2 regions of the Flavobacterium sp. CG_9.1 genome follow, and region 2 is predicted to be linked to the other one. Evidence: riboswitches for the same ligand, from Rfam matches in the RefSeq annotation. Region 2 holds a riboswitch; the other holds the start of a gene.
The links. A riboswitch is a leader RNA that binds a small molecule or an ion and turns the genes downstream of it on or off. The one in region 2 is predicted to bind S-adenosylmethionine.

Region 1: linked by a shared signal. The riboswitch ahead of IWX83_RS07235 (Na+/H+ antiporter NhaC family protein) and the one ahead of IWX83_RS10845 (homocysteine S-methyltransferase family protein) in region 2 are both predicted to bind S-adenosylmethionine.

The regions. Positions count from the first base shown of each region.
Region 1 is NZ_JADOVC010000010.1:47,817-60,493, forward strand. Features, by position in the region: gene IWX83_RS07220 (hypothetical protein) at 1-293, shown strand, start outside; gene sucD (succinate--CoA ligase subunit alpha) at 388-1,260, shown strand; gene IWX83_RS07230 (hypothetical protein) at 1,480-1,902, shown strand; SAM-I-IV-variant riboswitch at 2,027-2,123, shown strand; gene IWX83_RS07235 (Na+/H+ antiporter NhaC family protein) at 2,178-3,500, shown strand; gene fabG (3-oxoacyl-[acyl-carrier-protein] reductase) at 3,687-4,433, shown strand; gene IWX83_RS07245 (hypothetical protein) at 4,506-6,533, shown strand; gene IWX83_RS07250 (LysR family transcriptional regulator) at 6,553-7,449, shown strand; gene IWX83_RS07255 (YeiH family protein) at 7,525-8,502, shown strand; gene IWX83_RS07260 (YoaK family protein) at 8,486-9,235, opposite strand; gene IWX83_RS07265 (zinc dependent phospholipase C family protein) at 9,334-10,332, shown strand; gene IWX83_RS07270 (LTA synthase family protein) at 10,390-12,489, opposite strand; gene IWX83_RS07275 (thioredoxin family protein) at 12,652-12,677, shown strand, end outside.
Region 2 is NZ_JADOVC010000018.1:36,036-48,712, reverse strand. Features, by position in the region: gene cobA (uroporphyrinogen-III C-methyltransferase) at 1-84, shown strand, start outside; gene IWX83_RS10855 (bifunctional precorrin-2 dehydrogenase/sirohydrochlorin ferrochelatase) at 71-673, shown strand; gene IWX83_RS10850 (NAD(P)/FAD-dependent oxidoreductase) at 866-1,918, shown strand; SAM riboswitch class I at 2,088-2,207, shown strand; gene IWX83_RS10845 (homocysteine S-methyltransferase family protein) at 2,504-3,553, shown strand; gene IWX83_RS10840 (hypothetical protein) at 3,684-4,346, shown strand; gene IWX83_RS10835 (vitamin B12 dependent-methionine synthase activation domain-containing protein) at 4,751-7,858, shown strand; gene metF (methylenetetrahydrofolate reductase [NAD(P)H]) at 7,939-8,895, shown strand; gene gldA (gliding motility-associated ABC transporter ATP-binding subunit GldA) at 9,086-9,982, opposite strand; gene IWX83_RS10820 (dicarboxylate/amino acid:cation symporter) at 10,173-11,420, shown strand; gene IWX83_RS10815 (prephenate dehydratase) at 11,913-12,677, shown strand, end outside.

The sequences.
Region 1 (12,677 bases), on a different contig from region 2:
ATTTTTTGCATCCAGAGGTAATCGTGGAATGGAATAGTAGTACAGGATTTGTGGAACTTAATTATGATTCGTTATTAAATTTGTCCAATGATTTAAGTAAAGCTTATGTCCGTTCTAAGGTTCGTATAAGCCATCTTATTGGTGAAAATGATTTGATTTCGGTACGTTATTCTCATTTTGTGAAAACGATTGAGAACCCAAGAGAAGAAATGTTATTGGCACATTTTATAGTTATTTGGCAAATAAAAGACAATAAATTATTTCGAGGCTATCAAATGAGCCAATTATCCTAATTTAGTGTCAAAAAACTGAATACTGAATATGGATTAGTGCTTACTATTTTATACTTTTGCATAACCATTTTAAAAACTACATAAAAAATATATCATGAGTGTTTTAGTTAATAAAGATTCCAAAATAATTGTTCAAGGTTTTACAGGAAGCGAAGGAACTTTCCATGCTTCTCAAATGATTGAGTACGGTACTAACGTTGTTGGTGGTGTAACTCCAGGAAAAGGTGGGACTACTCACTTAGATAGACCCGTTTTTAATACTGTAAAAGATGCTGTAGAACAAGCAGGAGCTGATACAACTATCATTTTTGTACCGCCAGCTTTTGCTGCTGATGCAATAATGGAAGCTGCAGATGCAGGTATAAAAGTAATTATTGCAATTACTGAAGGAATTCCTGTTGCTGACATGATAAAAGCAAATAGTTATGTTAAAGAAAGAAACGCAAGATTAATAGGTCCAAACTGCCCTGGAATAATCACTCCGGGTGAAGCTAAAGTTGGTATCATGCCAGGTTTTGTTTTCAAAAAAGGAACTGTAGGTATTGTTTCTAAATCGGGAACATTAACGTACGAAGCGGCTGACCAAGTAGTAAAACAAGGATTAGGAATCACTACTGCAATTGGTATTGGTGGAGACCCAATTATTGGAACAACTACAAAAGAAGCAGTTGAATTATTGATGAACGATCCAGAAACAGAATGTATCGTAATGATAGGTGAAATTGGTGGACAATTAGAAGCTGATGCTGCTCATTGGATCAAAGCTGATGGTAACCGTAAACCAGTTGTAGGATTCATTGCAGGAGTTACCGCTCCTCCAGGACGTACAATGGGACATGCAGGTGCAATTGTTGGTGGTTCAGATGACACTGCAGAAGCTAAGAAACAAATCATGAGAGAATGTGGAATTCACGTAGTGGATTCACCAGCAGAAATTGGTAAAAAAGTAAAAGAAGTTTTAGGTTAATCTAATACTCCAATTAAATATTCTAAAAAGCCTCGCAATTTGTGGGGCTTTTTTATTATAAATTCAATTAAAGAAATATCTTTGCACTTTATTAAATGGATTTGTTTTTTTCAGATTCAATACTAATAAAAGTAAATACAAACGAATGGTTTCTAATGGGCCTCACGATTTTGTGGGGTATTTTTTTGTCGAAGTCATTTCAAATAAAAATAAAATAATATGTACAAAGAATTAAAAAAATTCAAAGTTACCAATCAGTTTTCATTTACTGCAGAAGATAGTCTTGCAGAAGTATGCAATGCTTCAGAAGGATCTGGAGTATTTTTAGTATACTCAGTAGGGGATGAAAAAGAGTTAATAATGGTTGGTTCTACTGGTACCGTTCAAAATAACGGAACTTTGAAAATTAAAAATGGTGGTCTTCAAGAAAAAATTGTAGAAGGACACCAATTTGCAAAAACAGGAAGAAAGTATTCTTGGCCAGCGCAAATGAAAATTGAAGATATAAGCACGCTAGAAGTGGTTTGGTACGAAACATTTAATGACAAGACCAAAGTAATTCCAACTTTTGTAGAAGGACAAGTTTTACAAAACTTCTTAGACGAAAACGGAAGATTGCCTAAATGGAATGTAGCTTTTTAAAAAGTGAACAACTGTTTTTAAGTATTTTATATGGAAGCGTTACATATTAATGTGGCGCTTTTTTTGTTTTAAAATATTTTTGGATGAAATTCAAAACATTTCATGAATTATTAATTACTTTTGCACCCGTTATCACGAATCCTGTAATAGGATAGCAACCTGCAGCAACAAGCAAGGTGCTAAAACGATAAGCCAAATCCTTTGGAAAAAATGTTGTTTACATTCCCATTAGTAGCTTTATTTTTCGTCATAACTTTTAATTTTAAATTATTTTTATGACTCTATTTTCAAAAGAAACCGGAAATCCCTTTGCGTTGATTCCGTTGTTTGTATTTATTTTTACATTTTTAGGAGCAGGAATTGTCTTGAATGATTTTTATGCTTTTCCGTCCCCAGTAGCAGTTCTCATTGGTATAATAGCCGCTTTTTTATTATACAAATCATCAACTGAAGACAAAGTGGAGACCTTGATAGCAGGTTGTGGCGAAAGCAAAATTATGACCATGTGCTTGATTTATTTACTTGCGGGTGCTTTTGCAGTGGTGAGTAAAGCTATGGGCGGCGTTGATGCGGTAGTGAATCTTGGAATCAACACGATTGACGTGGCTTATTTTCCACTAGGAATTTTCTTGATTGCTGCGTTTTTATCAACAGCAACAGGAACTTCAGTTGGCGCTATTGTAGCTATTGGACCAATAGCGGTTTCACTTGCTGATAAAAGTGGCGCTTCTCTACCATTGATATCGGGTGCTTTATTAGGCGGTTCGATGCTTGGGGATAATTTATCCATGATCTCTGACACTACTATTGCAGCTACTCAGTCCTTAGGATGTGAATTAAAAGATAAATTCAAGGTGAATTTGTTTATTGCCTTTCCAGCAGCACTATTTACTATTCTAGTTTTCTTTTACTTGGGGTTAAACTCTGATATTGTTACTGTAGCTATTGCAAAAAATGATTTTTCATGGATTGCAATTGTACCTTATTTATTGGTCATTGTTTTAGCGGTTGTAGGTGTTAATGTTTTTTCTACATTAATTATAGGAACGTTATTAGCGGGCATTATTGGGTATGTTGGAGGTTCTTTTACAATAATGGAATTCACTCAAAAGATCTATGAAGGTTTTACGAGTATGACCGACATCTTTTTGCTTTCGATGCTTACTGGCGGACTTGCTGCTCTAGTTGACAAAGCAGGCGGAATTACTTATCTGTTGGTCCAAATCAAAAAACGAATTAAAAATAAAAAATCAGCACAAGCTGGAATTGGAGCTTTGGTAGGCTTTGCTAATTTGGCTATCGCCAATAACACCGTTTCCATTGTAATTACAGGTCCTATTGCAAAAGAAATTAATGATGAGTATGATTTAAGTTCAAAAAAAACAGCAGCAATTTTAGATATTTTTTCGTGCATTGTACAAGGGATTTTACCTTATGGTGCGCAAGTATTACTAATATTAAGTTTTGCAAATGGAAAATTAGATTTTTTTGATTTGATTAGTAATGCTTGGTATCATTTATTTTTACTCGTCTTTACGTTAGTCGCTATTTATAGTTCCTTTTGGGATAAACTGGTCAAACGATTTTTTCACATCTAAAAAGGAAATTTTATGATTGTTATTGAAAGCGAAATTTTTTTTAAGAAAGGAAAAAGTATATATTTGGCAAGTCGTTTTTAGCCCTGATAGCAATGGAAATCCTTTTCTATTTTTTCTTTAAAAATAGAAAAGATTGCAATGAATAGCAGGAATAGCTCAAAATAAAAAATAAATTAATTTTTGATTATGAAATTACTAGAAGGAAAAGTTGCCATTATCACAGGAGCAAGTCGCGGAATTGGAAAGGGAATTGCAGAAGTTTTTGCAAAACAAGGTGCAAATGTTGCATTTACTTATAGTTCATCAGTAGAATCAGCGATGGCTTTAGAGAATGAATTGAATGCTCTTGGGATCAAAGCAAAAGGCTACCAATCAAATGCGGCGGATTTTAACGAAGCGCAAACGCTTGTTGACGCCGTTATAGCTGAATTTGGAACAGTTGATATTTTAATAAATAACGCTGGAATTACTAAAGACAACCTATTGATGCGTATGTCAGAAGCTGATTTTGATCAAGTAATTGATGTGAATTTGAAGTCGGTTTTTAATATGACTAAAGCCATTCAACGTACATTCCTAAAACAACGGTCTGGTTCTATTATCAATATGAGTTCTGTGGTAGGAGTGAAAGGAAATGCAGGACAAACTAATTATGCGGCATCAAAAGCAGGCGTTATTGGATTTACAAAATCAGTAGCATTAGAATTAGGTTCTCGTAATATTCGTTGCAATGCAATTGCTCCAGGATTTATAGAAACGGAAATGACGGCTAAATTAAATGAAGATGTGGTCAAAGGATGGAGAGATGGAATCCCTTTGAAACGCGGTGGAACAACGGAAGATGTTGCTAATGCGTGTCTTTTCTTTGCCTCTGATATGAGTGCCTATGTAACAGGACAAGTTATGAACGTTTGTGGCGGAATGCTTACTTAAAATAAGAATTGGTATTTAGTTTTCAGGATACCATTCTGAGAACCTAAATTGATTTTTGAATACGACCAAAATATGACCACAACCACCATACTATTATTACTTTTTTCTTTATTAATAGCAGGTGGTTTATCCTATTTTCAATATATCTACAAAGCCAAAAACAAATCGAAAGTCGGTTGGTTTTTGGCTTTTTTACGTTTTTTATCCATTTTTGGAATTTTACTGTTATTGATTAATCCAACATTAACTAAAAACACCCTTGAAACCGTAAAAACGCCTCTACCCATTGTAGTGGATAACTCCGGCTCAGTTTCGTTTTTAAATGCGAATGAAAAAGCAGTGGAATTGTATAAAAAATTAGAAGCAAACTCGGCGTTACAAGAAAAATTTGACGTGCAATTGTATCGATTTTCAGATGATTTTGAACCTGCAACCACACTTGACTTTAAAGGAACGCAAACCAATATAGATGCTGTCTCCAAAAATTTAAAAAGTATCTATAAAAATACTAGTTATCCAACGGTTTTGATTACCGATGGAAACCAAACTTCAGGTAATGATTATGTGTATAGTTTTGATGCTACAAATAAAGTATATCCCCTTGTAGTAGGAGATACGACTACTTTTTTAGATTTCAAAATCAATCAATTGAACGTGAATAAATATGCTTTTCATAAGAACAAGTTTCCTGTAGAAGCTTTTTTACACTATTCTGGAACTAAAAGCATAACGGCTGATTTTATTATTTCGCAAGGAAAAGCAGTCTATAGCAAACAACCGATTGCTTTTTCAGCTTCTAAAAAAACGGAAACAGTTAGCCTGCTCTTGCCCGCTGATAAAATAGGATTACAGCTTTTTAAAGCTACTATTTCATCCAAAGAACAGGAAAAGAACAAGTATAATAATACGAAGAATTTTGCCGTTGAAGTACTGGATCAAAAGACTTCTATTGCACTCGTTTCGGCAATCAGCCATCCTGATTTAGGAGCATTAAAAAGAGCAATTGAATCTAATGTACAACGCAAAGTGAAAATTGTTAAGCCTAATGATATCAAATCAGTACAAGATTATACTATTCTTATTTTTTACCAACCTACTGCTGAATTCAAAACTATTTTTGAGAATAGTAAAATGGCTGGAATCAATACGTTTATTATTACTGGTAACAATACAGATTTTAATTTTTTAAATCAGCAACAGGATAATTTAGACTTTAAAATGAGCGGACAAAAAGAGGATTATTTATCCGTTTTTAATAAGCAATTTAACTTGTTTGCAGTGGAGAATATTGGGTTTGAAAATTTCACGCCTTTACAAAATGCTTTTGGTACCGTTACTACAAAGGGAGCAATCTCAGTTTTACTTTCATCTAAAATTAGAACAATCGAGACGAACGCGCCTTTGCTCGCTTTTGCAGAAAATCAAGGCAAACGAGTTGCTTATCTTTTGGGTGAAAATAGTTGGAAATGGCGTTTACAAACACATGTAGATACACAATCATTTGAGAAATACGATCTTTTCATAGATAAGGTTGTTCAATTTTTAGCTTCTAATAACTCCAAAAAATCATTGGTAGTGGAACATGAAAGTTTTTACAACTCAGGCGAAGCAATCGAAATTACAGCTCAATATTTTAATAAAAACTATGAATTTGACGAAAAAGCGAGATTGACAATTGCTGTTACTAATACTAAAACGAAACAAACGACGAACTACGATTTATTGAAAGGAAACAACTCCTATAAAGTGAATCTGGATAGATTAAAATCGGGTTCTTATTCCTTTTCAGTAAAAGAATTAAATTCTGGAACGACTTACTCCAGCAGTTTTGAAATTCTTGATTTTGATATCGAAAAGCAATTTATCAATCCTGATGTAGCCAAATTGACGCAATTAGCATCGCAAACGGAGGGCAAGGTATATTTTCCAGACCAAATAAATGGTTTAATAAAAACACTTTTGGAAAACGAGGATTACAAAGCAATACAGAAAAATAGTGTAACCAAGACACCTTTGATTGACTGGGTTTGGTTATTAATATTGATCTCCATTTTACTTGCTACAGAGTGGTTTGTTCGAAAATACAATGGATTGCTTTAAGTAAATACGAGAAAATAACATGGATTTTAGACTAAAAGTTTTTTATACGGTTGCCAATCGTTTGAGTTTTACAAAAGCAGCAGCGGAATTGTTTATTTCGCAACCAGCTATTTCAAAGCACATTCAAGAGTTAGAAGAACACTATAAGATTAAACTTTTTGATCGAAGTGGATCAAAAATCTCCTTAACAACTGCTGGGGAAGTATTGTTACAACATACCAAAAGTATTTTTGAAGTGTACCGCGAAATAGATTTTGACATGAGTACACTGATTAATCAACGTTCGGGATTGTTGCGAATAGGCGCCAGTACAACAATCTCTCAGTATATAATCCCACCACTATTAGCTCGTTTTCATCAAAAGTTACAAGATATAAAAGTGAGTTTACTGAACGGAAATACAGAACAAATTGAAAACGCTCTATTGAAACAAGAAATTGAAATTGGAATTGTAGAAGGACAATCTAAAAATAAGTCTATTAAATATGCCGCGTTTTTAAAAGATGAATTGGTTTTAGTTTGTAACAGTTCCAATCCTTTGAGCAAACGTAATGAAGTGACGCAAAAAGATTTAAAAAGGATGCGTTTTTTAATGCGAGAACGAGGTTCAGGAACACTTGAAGTTATTGAACATGCGTTGAAACCATTTGAAATTAAAATATCCGAATTGCAAATTGAAATGCAATTAGGCAGTACTGAAAGTATAAAATCTTATTTAATAAATTCTGATTGTGTAGCTTTTATATCGATTCATGCGATAAAAAAAGAACTTCAAAGTAATGAATTGGCAATATTAAATATTAAAGAACTGATAATTGAACGTTTCTTTTATATCATCACCTTGCAAGGAAAAACAGATTCGCTTTCGGATTTGTTTATACAAAACATTTCAAATCATTATAATTTAAAGTTATAGTAGATTACAATTTACGATTGGGATAAATTGTTTTATCTAAGCACCTTTGTACCGTAATAATTCAATTACTTTACAATGGAAACGCATCATAAAGAAATTCAAAAACAACCTTTTATTTTTTTTAAAGTAAATGCCAAATTGCAGCAACTCATTTTTGTTGTGTTGCTATTATTTTGTACAACAATTTTTGTCTCTCCGCCTATAGCCTTAGTATTAGGATTAGTAGTCGCCAATCTTTTTGGACATCCATTTTTAAATTTAAATCATAAAGCGACTAATTATTTGTTGCAATTTTCAGTAGTGGGTTTGGGATTTGGTATGAATATTCACAGTGCTGTTTCGGCAGGAAAAGAAGGTTTTTTGTTTACCGTGATTTCTATTTTCACAACTTTGGTTTTAGGAACCTTTTTAGGAAAATGTCTCAAAATCGAGAAGAAAACATCTCATTTAATTTCATGTGGTACTGCAATTTGTGGCGGTAGTGCAATTGCAGCAATCGCTCCCGTAATCAAATCCAATGAAAAAGAAACGTCTGTCGCTTTGGGAGTCATATTTATTCTGAATTCAGTAGCACTTTTTGTTTTTCCAGCAGTAGGGCAGTGGTTGGGTTTATCTCAACAAGAGTTCGGCTTGTGGTGTGCAATTGCCATACATGACACCAGTTCTGTGGTAGGAGCAGCGAGTAAATATGGTGCAGAAGCCTTGCAGATAGCCACAACAGTAAAATTAGCACGGGCGCTATGGATTGTTCCCGTAGCGTTGATCACTTCCTTTATTTTTAAAAATAATACAAAGAAAATTAAAATTCCTTACTTTATAGGATTATTTATTTTGGCTATGCTTTCTACTACTTATTTGCCACAAATGCAGATTATTACGCCCTATTTTGTTTCAATTGCTAAAATTGGTTTAACAATGACGTTATTTCTAATTGGAGCCGGATTAAATGGAGCTATCTTAAAAGCGGTAGGACTAAAAACGTTAGCACAAGGGGTTTTGCTATGGATATGCATTGCCATCGCTACATTAGTTGCAATTATTTATCTAAAATAGTTTTATGATGAAATGTTTTTCTTTTGATCACATGAAATTGCAGTCGGATATAATCATACATAAGAGCAATTAATAAAAAAGTAGCAGCAATAAAAAGTGTTTTCATTTTCAGTGTATTATAGAGAAAACCACCTGAAAAACAGCCAATAAAAAAGAAAATGATGATGGATAGCCGAAGATAGATACTTATTTTTAATTTTTTCTTTTCCTCTGGTTTTTTATAAAAAAACAATTGAGACAGTTCAATTCCTAAGTCTGTAAAAAGCCCGGTTAGATGGGTAGTTCGAACTATAGATTGTGAAATTTTTGTCACTAAAGAGTTTTGTATTCCCATGGCGAAAAGCATCGAAAAAGCTATCCATTTTCCTTCCAAACTCGATAGGGATGTTTGGGTTCCAAAAATACCAACCGCAATCAAAACAATCATTTCTATAGAAATGGGCAGTACATGAGATAGATTTGGATGTTTTTTTGAAATTAGTTCTGCTAAAAAATTAGAGGTAAAGGCACCTAATAAAAAGAAAATAGTGAATACGAAAAAAGTAATTGCGGCTACGTAATCCCGTTTCATAATCTCTTCGGCAAAATAGGCGAAATGTCCCGTAACATTAGTAGTTAAAGTTTGAATGGATAAAACTCCCGTAATATTTACAATTCCAGCTACAAATGATAATAGAGTAGCCAAACGAAGATTGTGAACAAAAGTTCTATTTTTTCCTTGATGTCGAAACATAGTTGTAGTTTTCTTTTTTAATTAACACAATCTTAAATCCTTTTTTTTCTAATAACGAATTAAAGAAATACATTTGTCTTTCAAAAAAAATAAATTTAATGAAAAATTTTAAAATTAGACCTACGTTTATTGCTTTATCTGCACTTGGCGTTGCCTTTCTTCTTTTGTCATGGGGAGTTATCGGTCATGAACGAATTAACAGAGCAGCTGTAATGGCATTGCCAAAACCATTGCAAACTTTTTTTTACAATCACATTGATTACATCACACAAGCATCTACTGTTCCAGATTTAAGAAGGAACGTCTTAAACGACAAAATGGAGCCGCCACGTCATTATTTTGATATGGAGAATTTTGGTGCAGTAGAGACTTTTCCTAAAACTATGGAAGAAGCAAAGTCTAAATATGATGAAAAGTTTTTGACTAAAAATGGAATCTTACCTTGGCACATTCAAGATATGATGGCCAAATTAACTAAAGCTTTTAAAGATAAAAGAAAAAATGAAATCCTTTTCATCGCGGGTGATTTAGGTCACTATATTGCAGATGCACACATGCCATTGCATACTTCAGACAATCATGATGGACAAAATACCAACCAAAAAGGAATTCATTCTTTATGGGAAAGTCGTTTGCCTGAATTGTTTGTAAAAAACTATAAATTGAATGTAGCGCAAGGGAAATATTTAGAAAATGTGGAGAAGGCTACTTGGGATATCATTTTTGACACCCACAGTTTAGTGGAACCTTTATTGGCTACCGATAAAAAACTAAGAACTGCAACTCCTGAAAACAAAATGTACGTAACGGATGCCGCTGGAACTATTGTGAAAAACAAATATGGTGGAATGTTATATTCTGATGAGTATGCAGGTAAATTGCATACAGATTTAAACGGGATGGTGGAACAACAAATGAAGAAAGCGATTACAGCAACAGCAAGTTTTTGGTATACGGCTTGGGTCAATGCTGGAAAACCAGACTTAAGCAATCTCGATGCTACTGAACTTACAAAACGCAACAGCAAAAATCTAAAAAAAGATTTGAAAACCTTTGAAAAGGGAAGTCTCTTTGGTTTAATAAATGAAAAAGAATAAATGCTACTTTTCTAATTAAAAAACGGGTGAGACTTATATCTCACCCGTTTTTTTATGCTAATTAATTTTTTGATACTTCTTATTTTTCAATATATCGGAGGCAGTTTGATAGTATGAAACAGTTTCGTTTACTAAATCTGTTCTTTCTTTTTTCAATGGCGTTTGTTCGTAGAATATTTGGAAATCCAACGGTACTGTCTGGTTTGGTTTCAATGCTAGCTGAAACTGTTTGACGCTTTTTTTAGGTGAAATAACCGTTAAAATATTGTCTTTTATCAATCCTAAATCCTGGTATGTGGCAATCAAGGCTCTAGGTTTATAATCTGGTTTTAACACATCTTGACCATAAAATTTACTTTGGTATTTAAAGTTTAATAGCCCTAAAACGGTTGGCATAACATCAATTTGTGACATTAAATTAGTGTAGTTTTGAGGTGCTACAAATCCAGGACTAAAAATCATAGCAGGAATTCTGTATTTATCTGCAGGAAGTTCTGTTTTACCAGCACTCGAAGCACAATGATCTGCTAAAATGACAAATACAGTATTCGTGAACCAAGGCTGTTTTTTAGCCATTTCAAAGAATTTTTTGATGGCAAAATCAGTATATTTTACACCACCATCTCGCGATTTTGCATCGCCGGGAATATCAATTTTTCCATTGGGGTAAGTAAAGGGTCTGTGGTTACTCACCGTCATAATATGATTAAAAAATGGCTTGTTAGTAGAAGCCTCTTTATTCATAATCCCAATAGCTTTATTGTACATATCTTCATCACAAACTCCCCAAATATTATCGAAAGTAATTTCGTTTGGTGCAAACGTCTTTTTATCTACAATATCGTATTGATTTCCTGCGAAAAAATCTTCCATATTATCAAAGAAAGCATCGCCTCCATACATGAATTTGACGGCATATCCTTTTTCTTTAAATATAGCTCCAGTTGAGAATTTATTTTTATTGTCTTTCCTTTTTACAACACTTTCGCCTGCTGTAGGAGGAAAACATAGTGTAACCGCTTCAAGGCCACGCACTGTTCTGTTTCCTACTGCGTAAAGATTCGTAAAAACCAAACTTTTTGTTGCCAAGCTATCTAGAAAAGGAGTGATTTTTTTCTCGTTTCCATACATTTTCATAAATTCCGCACTGTAACTTTCGATTGTTATCAAAACCACATTCTTATGATTTTCGGCAGCTTCACTTTGAATTTGTCTCAAGGTTGTTTCTCCAGAGATTTGTGGAATCTGTTGCTTTAATTGTGCATAGGCATCAGCACTTGGAACGGTTTTATAAAATTTAAAATAGTCTAGCTCACTATTCATAAATGCCAAATAGAACTTATAAATTCCGTTCGCTTGCAATTCATTTGCAAAAATATTTTGAGAATTTTCCTTTACCGATAAAGCTGGAATGGCAAAAAGAGACAATCCAAAAAGAAGGAAATAAATTCCTGAAATTTTCATTTTTTCAACGAAAGCAGGAATGCTTTCGATATAAACTTTCGATTTTTTTACAATAATATAGGTTACTAGACCAGCAATGATGAATAGTGCTGAAAATATGGGGATAACTGGATATGATTCCATAATATTTCCAATAACTTCATTCGTGTAAATGAGATAATTTACGGCTATAAAATTGTACTTCACTCCAAATTCATTCCAGAAAAAGTATTCACTGATGCCATTTTGTAAAATTAAAACCACATATAAAAAGATCACAAAGGAAAATAGCCAGTACCGAATTTGGCTCCGATATTTAGGTAAAAAAAGAAGCGATGCAAATAAAATTGTTTTTATCGAAAGAAAGGCAATTACGATTTTTGGCAAAGCACTTCCATATTCATTGAGCACCGTGTTTCCAAAGGAAATATAAAGCACTAGTGCAACTAATAATCCAAGGATTAAGTAGCCATAAGGTTTAAAATATTTGGAATTAGATATAAAAATAAGGTACAGCCATAAGAAGCCGCTTACTAGCACAAAAACAAAAAAGTCAGATAAAAAGCCAAATACAAATAAGGATACGGTATCCACCCAAGAAAAGGTAGCTTGAGTTATAGGATGAAAAAATAGAATTATTCTTAAACAAAAACTAACGGTACTGTAAAAAAGGAGTAAGTAATAGAATGGAGAGACTTTTTTTGATAAATTCATGTATATATATTTTTATGTAAAAATATAATTAATTTTTAAACATAATTTTTAAGAATAGCTTAATTTTTTACTATAAATTAATATTGACTTAAGATAGAATTTAGCATATTCCAAAACAAAATAAAAGCAATAATTTTACTAGGAATTTAAAATGCAATTACAATGAAAAAAAATATATTGATTTTGTT
Region 2 (12,677 bases):
GTAGGTGATGGTAAGAAAAACGTAGCTTTTTATAACGAATTGAAATCGCATCACAATAAGGTCTTGGTCTATGGAAAGGAATGAGTTATATCCAATATTTTTGAAATTACACAATCTCAACACACTTATTGTAGGTGGAGGAAATGTAGGTTTAGAAAAGTTGTCCTTTTTGTTAAAATCGAGTCCAAATGCAAATGTTGAGGTGGTGGCGCCGCGATTTTTACCTGAGTTAGAAACGTTGGCGGCAAGCCATTCAACAGTAAAGCTGACGTATAAAAAGTTCAATCGGTGGATGCTACGCAAACGCCACATGGTTATTGCCTGTACTAATGATTTAAAAGTGAATAAAAGGATTTATGATTTGTCCAGAAAAAGATATTTGATTTGCAACATTGCTGATACGCCGCCATTATGTGATTATTATTTGGGTGGAATTGTCACCAAAGGAAATGTGAAAATTGCTATTTCGACTAATGGAAAATCACCAACAACGGCCAAACGATTACGTGAGTTTTTTGAAGAAATAATTCCGGATGACATCAATAAAATGGTCGAAAACTTGAATGAATATCGCAAGACGCTGAAAGGAAATTTCGAAGAAAAAGTTCAAAAAATGAATGAAATTACCGAAGCGTTAAAAAGCCCCCTGACCCCCAAAGGGGGAAAATATTGAGGTGAAATATTATACTTAAAGTATTAACTTCAATTTCTGGTTCTCTCCTTTCGGGGGATAAGTGAGAGAAAAAAATGATATTTATCATTGAAATTTAAGAAAATTCACTGGTAATTTGTGGCGAATAAATAAATAAAATAACTCTTCCTTGTAGTTCCCCCTTTGGGGGCTAGGGGGCTAATTAATAAAAAAATGATTAAAACAGACATACTTATAATAGGAGCCGGACCTACAGGTTTATTTGCCGTTTTTGAAGCAGGATTATTGAAATTAAAATGCCATATATTAGATGCACTCCCGCAAGTGGGTGGTCAATTATCAGAATTGTATCCTAAAAAGCCAATTTACGATATTCCGGGATTTCCTGAAGTTTTAGCAGGGGATTTAGTGAATAATCTGATGGAGCAAATCAAGCAATTTGAGCCCGGATTTACTCTTGGAGAACGTGCAGAAACGATTGACAAGCAAGAGGATGGGAGCTTCATTGTTACCTCTAATAAAGGGACAAAAATTCAGGCTTCGGTAGTGGCTATTGCTGGAGGACTAGGAAGTTTTGAACCTAGAAAACCACTTATTGACGGAATCAATTTTTATGAAGGGAAAGGGATTAAGTATTTTATCAAGAACCCAGAAAAATTTAGAGATAAAAGAGTCGTTATTTCAGGTGGAGGAGATTCTGCTTTAGACTGGAGTATATTCCTTTCTAACGTTGCCTCTGAAGTGACTTTGATTCATAGAAGAAATGAGTTTAGAGGCGCATTAGATTCTGTTGAAAAAGTACAGGAATTAAAAGATGCTGGAAAAATACGGTTGATTACACCTGCTGAAGTAGTAGGGCTCAATGGAGCAGAACATATCGAATCTGTTGTACTTGATGAAAATGGTGCAAGAAGAACCATAGAAACGGATTATTTTATTCCGCTTTTTGGACTTACACCAAAATTAGGTCCCATAGGAAACTGGGGATTAGACATTGAAAAAAATGCCATCAAAGTAAATAACTCATTGGATTACCAAACGAACATTCCGGGAATTTTCGCAATAGGAGATGTAAATACCTATCCTGGAAAATTAAAATTGATTCTTTGTGGTTTCCATGAAGCGACTTTAATGTGCCAGGCAGCCTACCAAATTATCAATCCAGGGAAGAAATATGTATTGAAATACACGACAGTTTCTGGTGTTGATGGGTTTGATGGAACTCGTAAAGAGGCTCCAAAAGCGGTGGTGAAAGCCATAGTATAAAAAAGGTACAAAGTTACAAAGGTTCTGAGTTGCTAAGGTTGGTTTAAATCCTTGCAATTCAGAACCTTTTTTTTAAAATTTTTGCAACAAACTGCCTTAGAAACTTTTAAAAAAAACTTGCAATTGTTAGCGCTATGTCTTTACTTTGCACTGTTCCTATATTTATTGAAAGTTATCACGAAAGGCGGAGGGAAAGACCCGATGAAACCTTAGCAACCCTTTATCTTTAAAGAAGGTGCTACATTCTACTTTATGCTGAATTTGTTTCAGCATCTAAGATAGATAACACACGAATACTCACTTAGTATTTCTCAAACCTTTTCTTGACAACCTATCGATTTTAGCCTACTGAATTAATTTCAGTATCAGGAGCGAACAATTGGCGTTTTTTCTGCCAATACCGTTCCCGCTTTCCGTTGCAATCTTTCTCGTCCTGAACTTGTTTCAGGATCCTGAAACAAGTTCAGGACGAGAAAGGATTTTCACTGCAATCGGGGCTAAAGGGCTAAAATAGTGAACTTTTGTAATTATTAATCAAAAGAACGAATCTCAGTGCAGACCGGGATTTACAAGAAATAAACAATTATGTCAAGCATTTCAAAAGACAGTTTAGGGGTTCCCCATTCAGGGGCTAGAGGGCTTATTTATAAGGCTATAAAAGAAAGAATTCTTGTTTTAGATGGAGCCATGGGAACCATGTTGCAACGCTACAATTTTTCTGAAGAGGATTTTCGTGGCGAACGTTTCAAAGATTTTCCACATTCCTTGAAAGGAAACAATGATTTATTATCACTTACCCAGCCACAAGCCATAAAAGCAGTTCACGCAGCCTATTTTGAAGCAGGAGCAGATATCGTTGAAACCAATACGTTCTCAGGAACCACAATTGGTATGGCTGATTATCATCTAGAAGATTTGGTTTATGAATTGAACTATGAATCGGCACGAATTGCCCGTGAAGTAGCCGATGAATTCACAGCCAAAAATCCAGACAAACCTCGTTTTGTAGCCGGTTCCATAGGACCAACAAACCGTACGGCCAGCATGTCACCAGATGTAAATGATCCCGGTTACAGAGCCGTAACTTTCGATGATTTACGCATTGCCTACAAACAACAAGTCGAAGCCTTAATTGATGGAGGAAGCGATTTATTATTGGTGGAAACCATTTTCGACACTTTAAATGCTAAAGCAGCACTTTTTGCCATTGAACAAGTCAAAGACGAGCGTAATATTGATATTCCAATTATGGTTTCGGGAACGATTACCGATGCATCTGGAAGAACACTTTCTGGGCAAACGGTAGAAGCTTTTTTAGTTTCAGTTTCGCATATTCCGTTGTTGAGTGTAGGATTCAATTGTGCTTTAGGAGCTGATTTATTGAAACCTTATTTACAAACCTTGTCTCAAAATACGTCGTTCAATGTATCAGCACATCCTAATGCAGGATTGCCAAACGCCTTTGGAGAATACGATGAAACACCAGAGCAAATGCAAGCATTCATCAAAGAATATCTCGACGATAATTTAGTAAACATTATAGGCGGTTGTTGCGGAACAACCCCAGAACACATCAAGTTGATTGCTGATATTGCAAAGGATTATAGACCAAGAATTTCGACGGCGGTGATGTAGTCTCATCATTGCGAGGTTTTTTGAACGTTATTAATAGGTTTGAAATAGATACGTTCACGATGCTCTCAAAAGAGTGAGTTCTCAACGGAGTTAAGTTATAAATACTAAAAAACAACAATAAATTATTTAGATGATGAAAAAATATTTTACAATTACACTGTTGGTTCTAATTACAAATTTTAGTTATTCTCAATTTGGGACGAAATATGAAGAAGTTAAAGTGTTATTGAAAAATGGAAATGTAGTAAGTGGTTTTGGTAGAGTAAGTTTGTATCACATAGATTTTAAAGATGTAAATAAGAAAAATCATGAGAAGATTGGTTTTTCGGATATTAATAACTTAAAATTTACTGTTTATAGCGGAAAGAAGAATATTAATAAAAATGATTTTATTCTAGCTTCGCTCCTGTTAGAAAAGAATAGCACTGATAAAAAAAAGTATGTTCTAGCAGAATTGATTGTTGAAAAGGATAAGATTAAAATTTATGGAGTCCATGCTTTTGAAGGTGGTGGCGGTTTCTCCATGGGGCCTGGTTTAGGAGGTCAAGTGAGTGTAGTTAATTTGAGAGGAAATTTTAATTCTAACAGCTACTCAGATTATTATTGTTATTTTAATAATGAATCTATTCCTAGATTAATGTATCAAAAAGTTAATACATTCAAAACCTTTAGAGTAATGGCAGCAGAATGTTTTAAAGATTGTGAGGAATTAAGTGAAAAAATTAATACAAAAGAATTCACGAAGGAAAATATATTTGAAATTGCAAATTATTATAATGATAAATGTAAGTAGATTTCTTATGCTAGCGAGAGAAGGAAGAATCTATGTTATTCGAGGAGGTTGCTGAGATTCCCCACAAAGACAGAAAATGTTCATGAGAAATAAAGTAGTTTAGATTGTCATTTCGAGGAACGAGAAATCACATCACGTTAGCAACTAGTGAGATTCCTCCTTTGTCGGAATGACAAAAAGAAGCAAATAATATTGTTGTTATCACAGAACCGCGTGAGGGATAGTAGTGAAAAGCCCACAGCGAAGTGTAGCGATAGCGCAACGTAGTGAGGACTTGAAAGGAATAGCCCGTTCGCCGCAGCGAACACGCCCAAAAAACTGAAAAAGTGCTTTGTAAAAAGCAAATTATAAGATAAAATAACTTAGAACCTATGCAACTTAGGAACTTAGTAACTCAAAATAAAATGGCAGAAAAAGAAACTAGAAAAAACCTTGTTTTGGCTGGATTAGAGCCTTTGATTATTACGCCGGAAAGCGTTTTTGTCAATATTGGTGAACGCACGAATGTTACAGGTTCTAGAAAATTCCTTCGATTAATCAAAGAAGAAAAATACGAAGAAGCACTCAGTATTGCAAAAGAACAAGTGGAAGGTGGCGCACAAATCATTGATATTAATATGGATGAAGGAATGCTTGATGGCGAATATGCCATGACAAAATTCCTGAATTTAATTGCTGCTGAACCGGATATTTCTAGGGTTCCAATCATGATTGATAGCTCGAAATGGGATATTATTGAAGCGGGCTTGAAAGTGGTGCAAGGTAAGAGTGTGGTGAATTCTATTTCGTTAAAAGAAGGGGAAGAGCAATTTATACATCACGCCAAATTAATCAAGCGCTACGGTGCTGCAGTAATTGTGATGGCTTTTGATGAGGTAGGTCAAGCGGACAATTATGAGCGTAGAATAGAAATTTGCCAACGTTCGTATGATATATTAGTGGATAAAGTGGGATTCCCAGCTCAAGATATTATTTTCGATTTAAATATATTTCCGGTAGCAACAGGAATGGAAGAACACCGCTTGAACGCATTGGATTTCTTTAGAGGAACCAAATGGGTTCGGGAGAATCTTCCACATGCACATATTAGCGGTGGGGTGAGTAATGTGTCGTTTTCGTTTAGAGGAAATGATACGGTTCGGGAAGCAATGCACTCGGTTTTCTTGTACCATGCGATTCAAAACGGAATGACAATGGGAATTGTGAATCCAGAAATGCTTTCTATTTATGACGAAATTCCGAAGGATCTTTTAGAACGTGTTGAGGACGTAATTCTAAACAGACGTGATGATGCAACCGAAAGATTATTGGACTTTGCCGAAAATGTAAAAGGAGATGTAAAGAGCAATGAAAAAGCAGTTCAAGAATGGCGCTCGGGAACTATTCAGGAACGATTAACGCATTCGTTAGTAAAAGGAGTTGATGAATTCATAGAAATTGATGTTGAAGAAGCAAGATTAGCAGCGACAAAACCAATCGAAGTAATCGAAATCAACTTGATGGCGGGAATGAATGTCGTTGGGGATTTATTTGGTTCGGGGAAAATGTTTTTACCGCAAGTGGTAAAATCAGCAAGGGTTATGAAAAAAGCGGTAGCGTATTTATTGCCTTACATTGAGGCTAGTAAAGAAGCTGGCGACAAGCGAGGGAATGGCAAAATATTGATGGCAACTGTAAAAGGAGATGTACACGACATTGGAAAAAATATTGTTTCAGTGGTTTTAGCTTGTAATAATTATGAAATTGTAGATTTAGGTGTAATGGTACCTCCAGAAAAAATTATAGCTGCTGCAATAGAACACAACGTGGATATCATTGGGTTAAGCGGATTAATTACACCGTCATTAGACGAAATGGTATATCTGGCGAAAGAACTAGATAAACGAGGTTTGAAAATCCCAATAATGATTGGGGGAGCAACAACTTCAAGAGCCCATACTGCCGTAAAAATTGCGCCTCAGTACAGAGAAACAGTTATCCACGTAAACGATGCTTCGAGAGCAGTAACCGTTGCGGGAAGTTTACTGAATAAAGATAAAAAAATATATGCAAGTGATATTCGAGCGGAGTACGATGCTTTCAGAGAAACGTTTTTGAACCGTTCGCGAGACAAAAATTTCCTGACGATTGAGCAAGCTCGCAAAAATAAACTACAATTGGATTGGGATAAATACAACCCGATGAAGCCTAATTTTATTGGAACAAAAACAATCGAAGTCGATTTGGATGTTTTGGTTCCGTATATTGACTGGACACCGTTTTTTAGAACATGGGAATTGTTCGGGAAATATCCGGCTATTTTGACTGATGAGGTTGTAGGTGAACAAGCGACTTCCGTTTTTGCAGATGCCAAAGAAATGTTGGAGGTTATTTTGAAGGAAAAGAAATTGACAGCCAAAGGAATTTATGGAATTTTCCCAGCGAATCAGGTCAATGATGATGATATTGAAATATACGAAGCCCCCCCCGCCCCCGAAGGGGGCGCTACTGAAATGGTAGATAAGCAGGCTTGGGAAACTGCAAGTCCTGTTTTGTATGACAGGTTAAAAGTACGGGCAAAAGAGATGAGAAACAAGCCGACAGAAGCTGAAAAAATGCTGTGGAATGTTTTGTCTAATAAGGGGATTGAAGGGTTTAAATTTAGAAGACAACATATAGTAGGGGAATATATTGTTGATTTTGTGTGTTTAGAAAAAAAGTTAGTGATTGAAGTAGATGGTTCTATTCATAATGATCCTGAACAAATTGAACACGACAGAGACAGAACTATTTGGCTAGAAGCAAAAGGATTTAAAGTTGTCAGATATACAAACAATCAAGTTCTGAATAATTTAAATGGTACTATTGATACTATTAGTAAAGAATTATCGACAAAGGTAGAAGTTCCCCCTTCGGGGGTTAGGGGGCTCTTCTTAACGCTTCGTCAACAATCTCAAAAAACTAAAGGTGCTCCAAACATCGCATTGTCTGATTTTATTGCTCCGAAAGACAGCGGTAAAACAGATTATATGGGTGCGTTTTGTGTGACGACTGGTTTTGGGGTTGATGAATGGGCGGCTGAATTCGAAAGAGATTTGGACGATTACAACTCGATTATGGTCAAAGCATTAGCAGACCGTTTTGCAGAAGCTTTTGCCGAATACCTTCACGAAAGAATCCGTAAGGAAATTTGGGGTTACGCGGCCGATGAAAATTTAAGTACGGAGGCCATGATTGAAGAAGTGTACAAAGGTATTCGTCCTGCACCGGGTTATCCGGCTTGTCCAGATCATTTAGAAAAACCAACTATTTGGAAATTACTAAATGTGGAAGAAGAAATTGGTGTAACGCTGACTGAAAGTATGGCGATGTGGCCAGCTTCTTCGGTTTCAGGATATTATTTTGGAAATCCAGAAAGCAAGTATTTCGGACTAGGGAAAATAAAAGAAGACCAAGTCATCGATTATGCAAAACGAAGAAGTGTGTCCACCGAAGTAGCTATGAAATGGCTGAACCCAAATATTGCGGATTAAAAAAATGTTTAAGGTTTAAAGTTTAAAGTTGTTCGAAAGAAACCTTAAACCTTAAACCTTAAACTTTAAACAAAAAAAGAATGAAAGTAACACAACATATAGAAGCAGCAAAAGGAGAAACATTATTTTCCTTCGAAATTATTCCGCCTCAAAAAGGAAAAAGCATTCAGGAATTATACGATAATATTGATCCGTTGATGGAGTTCAAACCGCCATTTATAGATGTAACCACCTCTCGCGAGGAATTTATTTATGTCGATAAGGGTAATGGATTATTGGAAAAAAAACTAACCAGAATGCGTCCGGGAACACTTGGAATTTGTGCTTCAATCAAGCATAAATATAATGTCGACACAGTTCCTCATGTGCTTTGCGGTGGTTTTACCAAAGAAGAAACCGAGTATTTATTGGTCGATTGTCATTATTTGGGAATTGATAATGTGATGGCTTTGCGAGGTGATGCGATGAAAGACGAACAATCTTTTGTTCCTAAATTAGGAGGGAATGATTTTGCTGTTGATTTGGTCAAGCAAATTAACCAACTAAATTGCGGAAAGTACTTGCACGAGGTCATAGATGTTGATAATAAAGCCAATTTTTGTATTGGAGTTGCTGGATATCCAGAAAAACATTTGGAATCTCCGTCTTTAATTTCCGATTTGAAACGTTTGAAAGAGAAGGTAGAAGCCGGTGCGGATTATGTGGTGACACAAATGTTTTTTGACAATGCAAAATATTTTGAGTTTGTTGCCAAAGCCAGAGAAATGGGAATTACCGTTCCTATTATTCCAGGAATTAAACCAATCGCTGTACAAAGACACTTACAAGTATTGCCACAAATTTTCCGAATCGATTTGCCGGAAGATTTAATTCATGCAGTGGATCAATGTAAAAACAATGCAGATATCAGACAAGTTGGAATCGAATGGGCGATTCAACAATCATTAGAATTGAAAGCAGCGGGCGTTCCCGTGTTGCATTATTATTCAATGGGGAAATCAGAAAATATTAAGCAAATAGCGAGTAAGGTTTTTTAGAATTTAGTATTATTATATCAAAAGATTCCAATCTTTATAAAGGCTGGAAGCTTTTTTAATTTTAATAATTTTGTCATTCCGACGAAGGAGGAATCACACTTTATGAGATTCCTCCTTCGTCGGAATGACAAAACGAAGCTTTTTTATCTGAATACTGAATACTGAATAGTCGTAACTGAATACCTGACACTTATTTCGTAATTTCTCTAAAAACAGCCTCCAAATTTTTATTTTTCTGATTCAGTTGTAATGTTTTCAATCCGTTATCGTGAGCAAAATCGAAAACAGCTGGGCGCATGTCTTTATCGGATAGAAAAGTCAGTTCCCAAGAGCAATCATGTATATTTTTGAAAGATTTTAAATGGGGGATTTTTGCAATAGCTTGTTCTTCGATCTTGTAATCAAATTCCACTTCGATAACCTGTTCTTTGTCGGCAGAAATTAAGTTGTCCAGTTTTTTATCAGCTACAATTTTCCCGTTATTAATGATGATAACACGGTCGCAAATTGCCTCTACTTCCTGCATAATGTGTGTAGAAAGGAAAACGGTTTTGTCTTTTCCTGCGTTTTTAATCACATTTCGAATTTCCATTAATTGATTCGGATCTAAACCAGTTGTTGGTTCATCGAGAATCAAAACATCAGGATTGTGCAATAAAGCGTTTGCAAGACCTACACGCTGGCGATATCCTTTGGATAATTGTCCTATTTTTTTATGGCTTTCGGTTGTTAAACCTGTCAATTGAAGTACTTCTTCAATGCGCGATTTGGCTACTTTGTACACATCAGCATTGAAAGCCAAATATTCTCTCACATACAAATCTAAATATAACGGATTGTGTTCTGGAAGATAACCAATAGAAAGTTGCACTGCTTTTTGTTGGGTGTTCACATCGTTTCCATTTACGATTGCTATCCCTTCATCGGCAATGATATACGTGGTCAATATTTTCATTAAAGTCGATTTTCCAGCACCATTTGGACCTAAAAAACCAACAATTTCTCCTTTTTTGACAGAAAATGAAATGTTATCCAGTGCTTTTTGGGCACCGTAACTTTTGGATATATTACTAACTTCTATTGACATGGAATTTTATTTGGTACAAAAGTAAACAGAAAAAGTATTGATTTGTTGTTTCTTTTGCCACTGATTCAAAGGATTTTTGAGATTTTTTTAATTCAAATTTTCAAATGGCTATAAATTCCGATTTTTAAAGTCAAAAAATAGGTTATAACTAGTGGTATAGATTTATATATTTACAATAAAATAGAATACTATGGCAACAATACAAATTGGCAATTTCTTGAAGAATTACAAAAGTATATTATTGCTTCTTGGCGGAATTTTGGCAGGAAGTATATTGGGTTTAGTTTTTGGAAAAGGAGTAGAAGTGATTAAACCTTTGGGCGATATATTTCTGAATTTGTTGTTTACAGCCATTATTCCGTTGATTTTTTTTACGATTGCATCTTCGATTGCCAATTTAGAAAAAACAGAGAAACTGGGAAAATTATTTGTCATTGTTATAGGAGTGTTTTTAAGCACCGTGTTGATTTCGGCTATTTTGATGCTAGTTGCTGTCTTGTTATTTCCTATTCAACAGGATATTATTATTTCAAAAATTCCATTAGAAACCATTCAGGAAAGTAGCGCGGGTTCTCAAATAACCCAACTGCTAACTGCAAGTGATTTTTTTGAACTTTTGTCTCGGAAAAATATGTTAGCGCTCATTATATTTTCATTTTTGATAGGATTTGCTAGTTTGCAATCGGGTGAAAAAGGGAAAGATTTCAGTAGGTTTTTGAATTCAGGCAATGAAGTGATGAAACAGTTGCTGCACATCATTATGAAAACGGCTCCAATAGGATTAGGTGCTTATTTTGCATATCAGGTTGGGATTTTTGGACCGCAATTATTTGGCGCCTACGCAAAACCTTTGGGACTGTATTATGCACTTTGTGCTTTTTACTTTGTCGTGTTTTTTAGTTTGTATGCTTTCATTGCTGGGGGAAAAGTAGGATTTAAAGTGTTTTGGAAAAATAATATTACGCCTTCATTAACGGCATTGGGAACGTGCAGTAGCATTGCTACAATTCCTGCTAATCTGGAAGGTGCCGAACAAATGAATATTCCGGCTCACATCAGAAATGTAGTTATTCCACTGGGTGCGCCTTTGCATAAAGACGGTTCGAGTATGTCATCGATTATAAAAATTGCAGTTATTTTTGCCATGTTTGGAAAAGATTTAACCGAACCGAATACGTTGCTGATTGCGTTAGGAATTACGGTAATTGTTTCGGTTGTCGAGGGCGGAATTCCAAATGGAGGTTACATAGGAGAAATTCTCGCCATAACTGTTTATGGTTTTCCAATGGAACAAGCTTTGCCCGCAGCTATGATTATAGGAACTTTAGTAGATCCAATGGCAACTTTGCTAAATGCCAATGGCGATCTAGTATCAGCGATGTTGGTGACCCGAATTTCGGAAGGAAAAAAATGGCTTACCGAAAAATTAGTGGCCTAATTTGATGTTTATCTAAAAGTAGTATTGATTTAATCCTCTATAATAAAATCATTTTCATATTTTCTTGGCATTATAATAACTCTGATAGGCAGTGGTACGAGTTTGTCTTGTCTATAACTGGCATAAAATGGAGGTTAGAAAAGATTTAAAGGATATAAATTTCAAATACTCACTAACTAAATGAGATTTTTAAAGCCTTTTTTTAATTATTACATAATTAATAACTAGTTTTTTAGTGAATCCTTTTTTAGTGCAATAAAAGCCTTCTTTTTTTTGGGTTAGCTGGAAATTATGTATACATTCGCAGAGTAATTAATACAAAAAAACAACAACATGTTGAGTAACCGATTTTATTTTAGCAACTCTTATTATTTCTTCTGGAAGGTAGAAAGGGATTGTTGTATGGTTATTTAATTAGAAAAATTAAATTGATACTATAAACATACAATCCCGATGTAAATCGGGATTTTTTTTTGCTTAAAAGTGTGTAAAATGAATAAAATAATTGGAATACAGGGCATAACGGGTTCTTTTCATCATCAGGTGGCACAGGAATATTTCGATCAAAATATTGCTCTGGACGAATGTTTATCCTTTGAAGAGTTAGTGGATAACCTTCTTTCAGGGAAATCAGATCAGGCAGTTATGGCGATTGAGAATTCTATTGCGGGGCCAATTATTCCAAATTACGCTTTGATTGACAAAAATAATTTGCACATCATAGGAGAACATTATTTGAGAATTCATCAAAATTTAATGGCGTTAAAAGGGCAGAAAATGGAAGATATTCTGGAAGTTCATTCGCATCCTATGGCTATTTTACAATGTATGGAATTCCTTAAAAAATATCCAAATATAAAACTAGTTGAAGACAAAGATACTGCTGAAACCGCGCGTAGAATTCAGGAGAATCAGTTGAAAGGAATTGCTGCAATTGCCAGTAAAACCGCTTCTGAAATGTATGATTTGGAAATTTTAGCGCCTGAAATTCAAACGATTAAAAATAATATGACCCGTTTTGTAATCGTCAAAAAAGAGAATTCATTTGTACCAGAAGGCGAAATTAACAGAGCGTCCATCAAATTCGAATTGGATCACAAGCGGGGTAGCTTAGCGGCAGTTTTGAATGTGATGAGCGATTGTAAACTGAATTTAACCAAAATACAATCGTTGCCAAAAATAGAGACGCCTTGGAAATATTCCTTTTTTGTGGATGTTACTTTTGAAAAATATGAAGATTATGCTAAAGCAAAATCA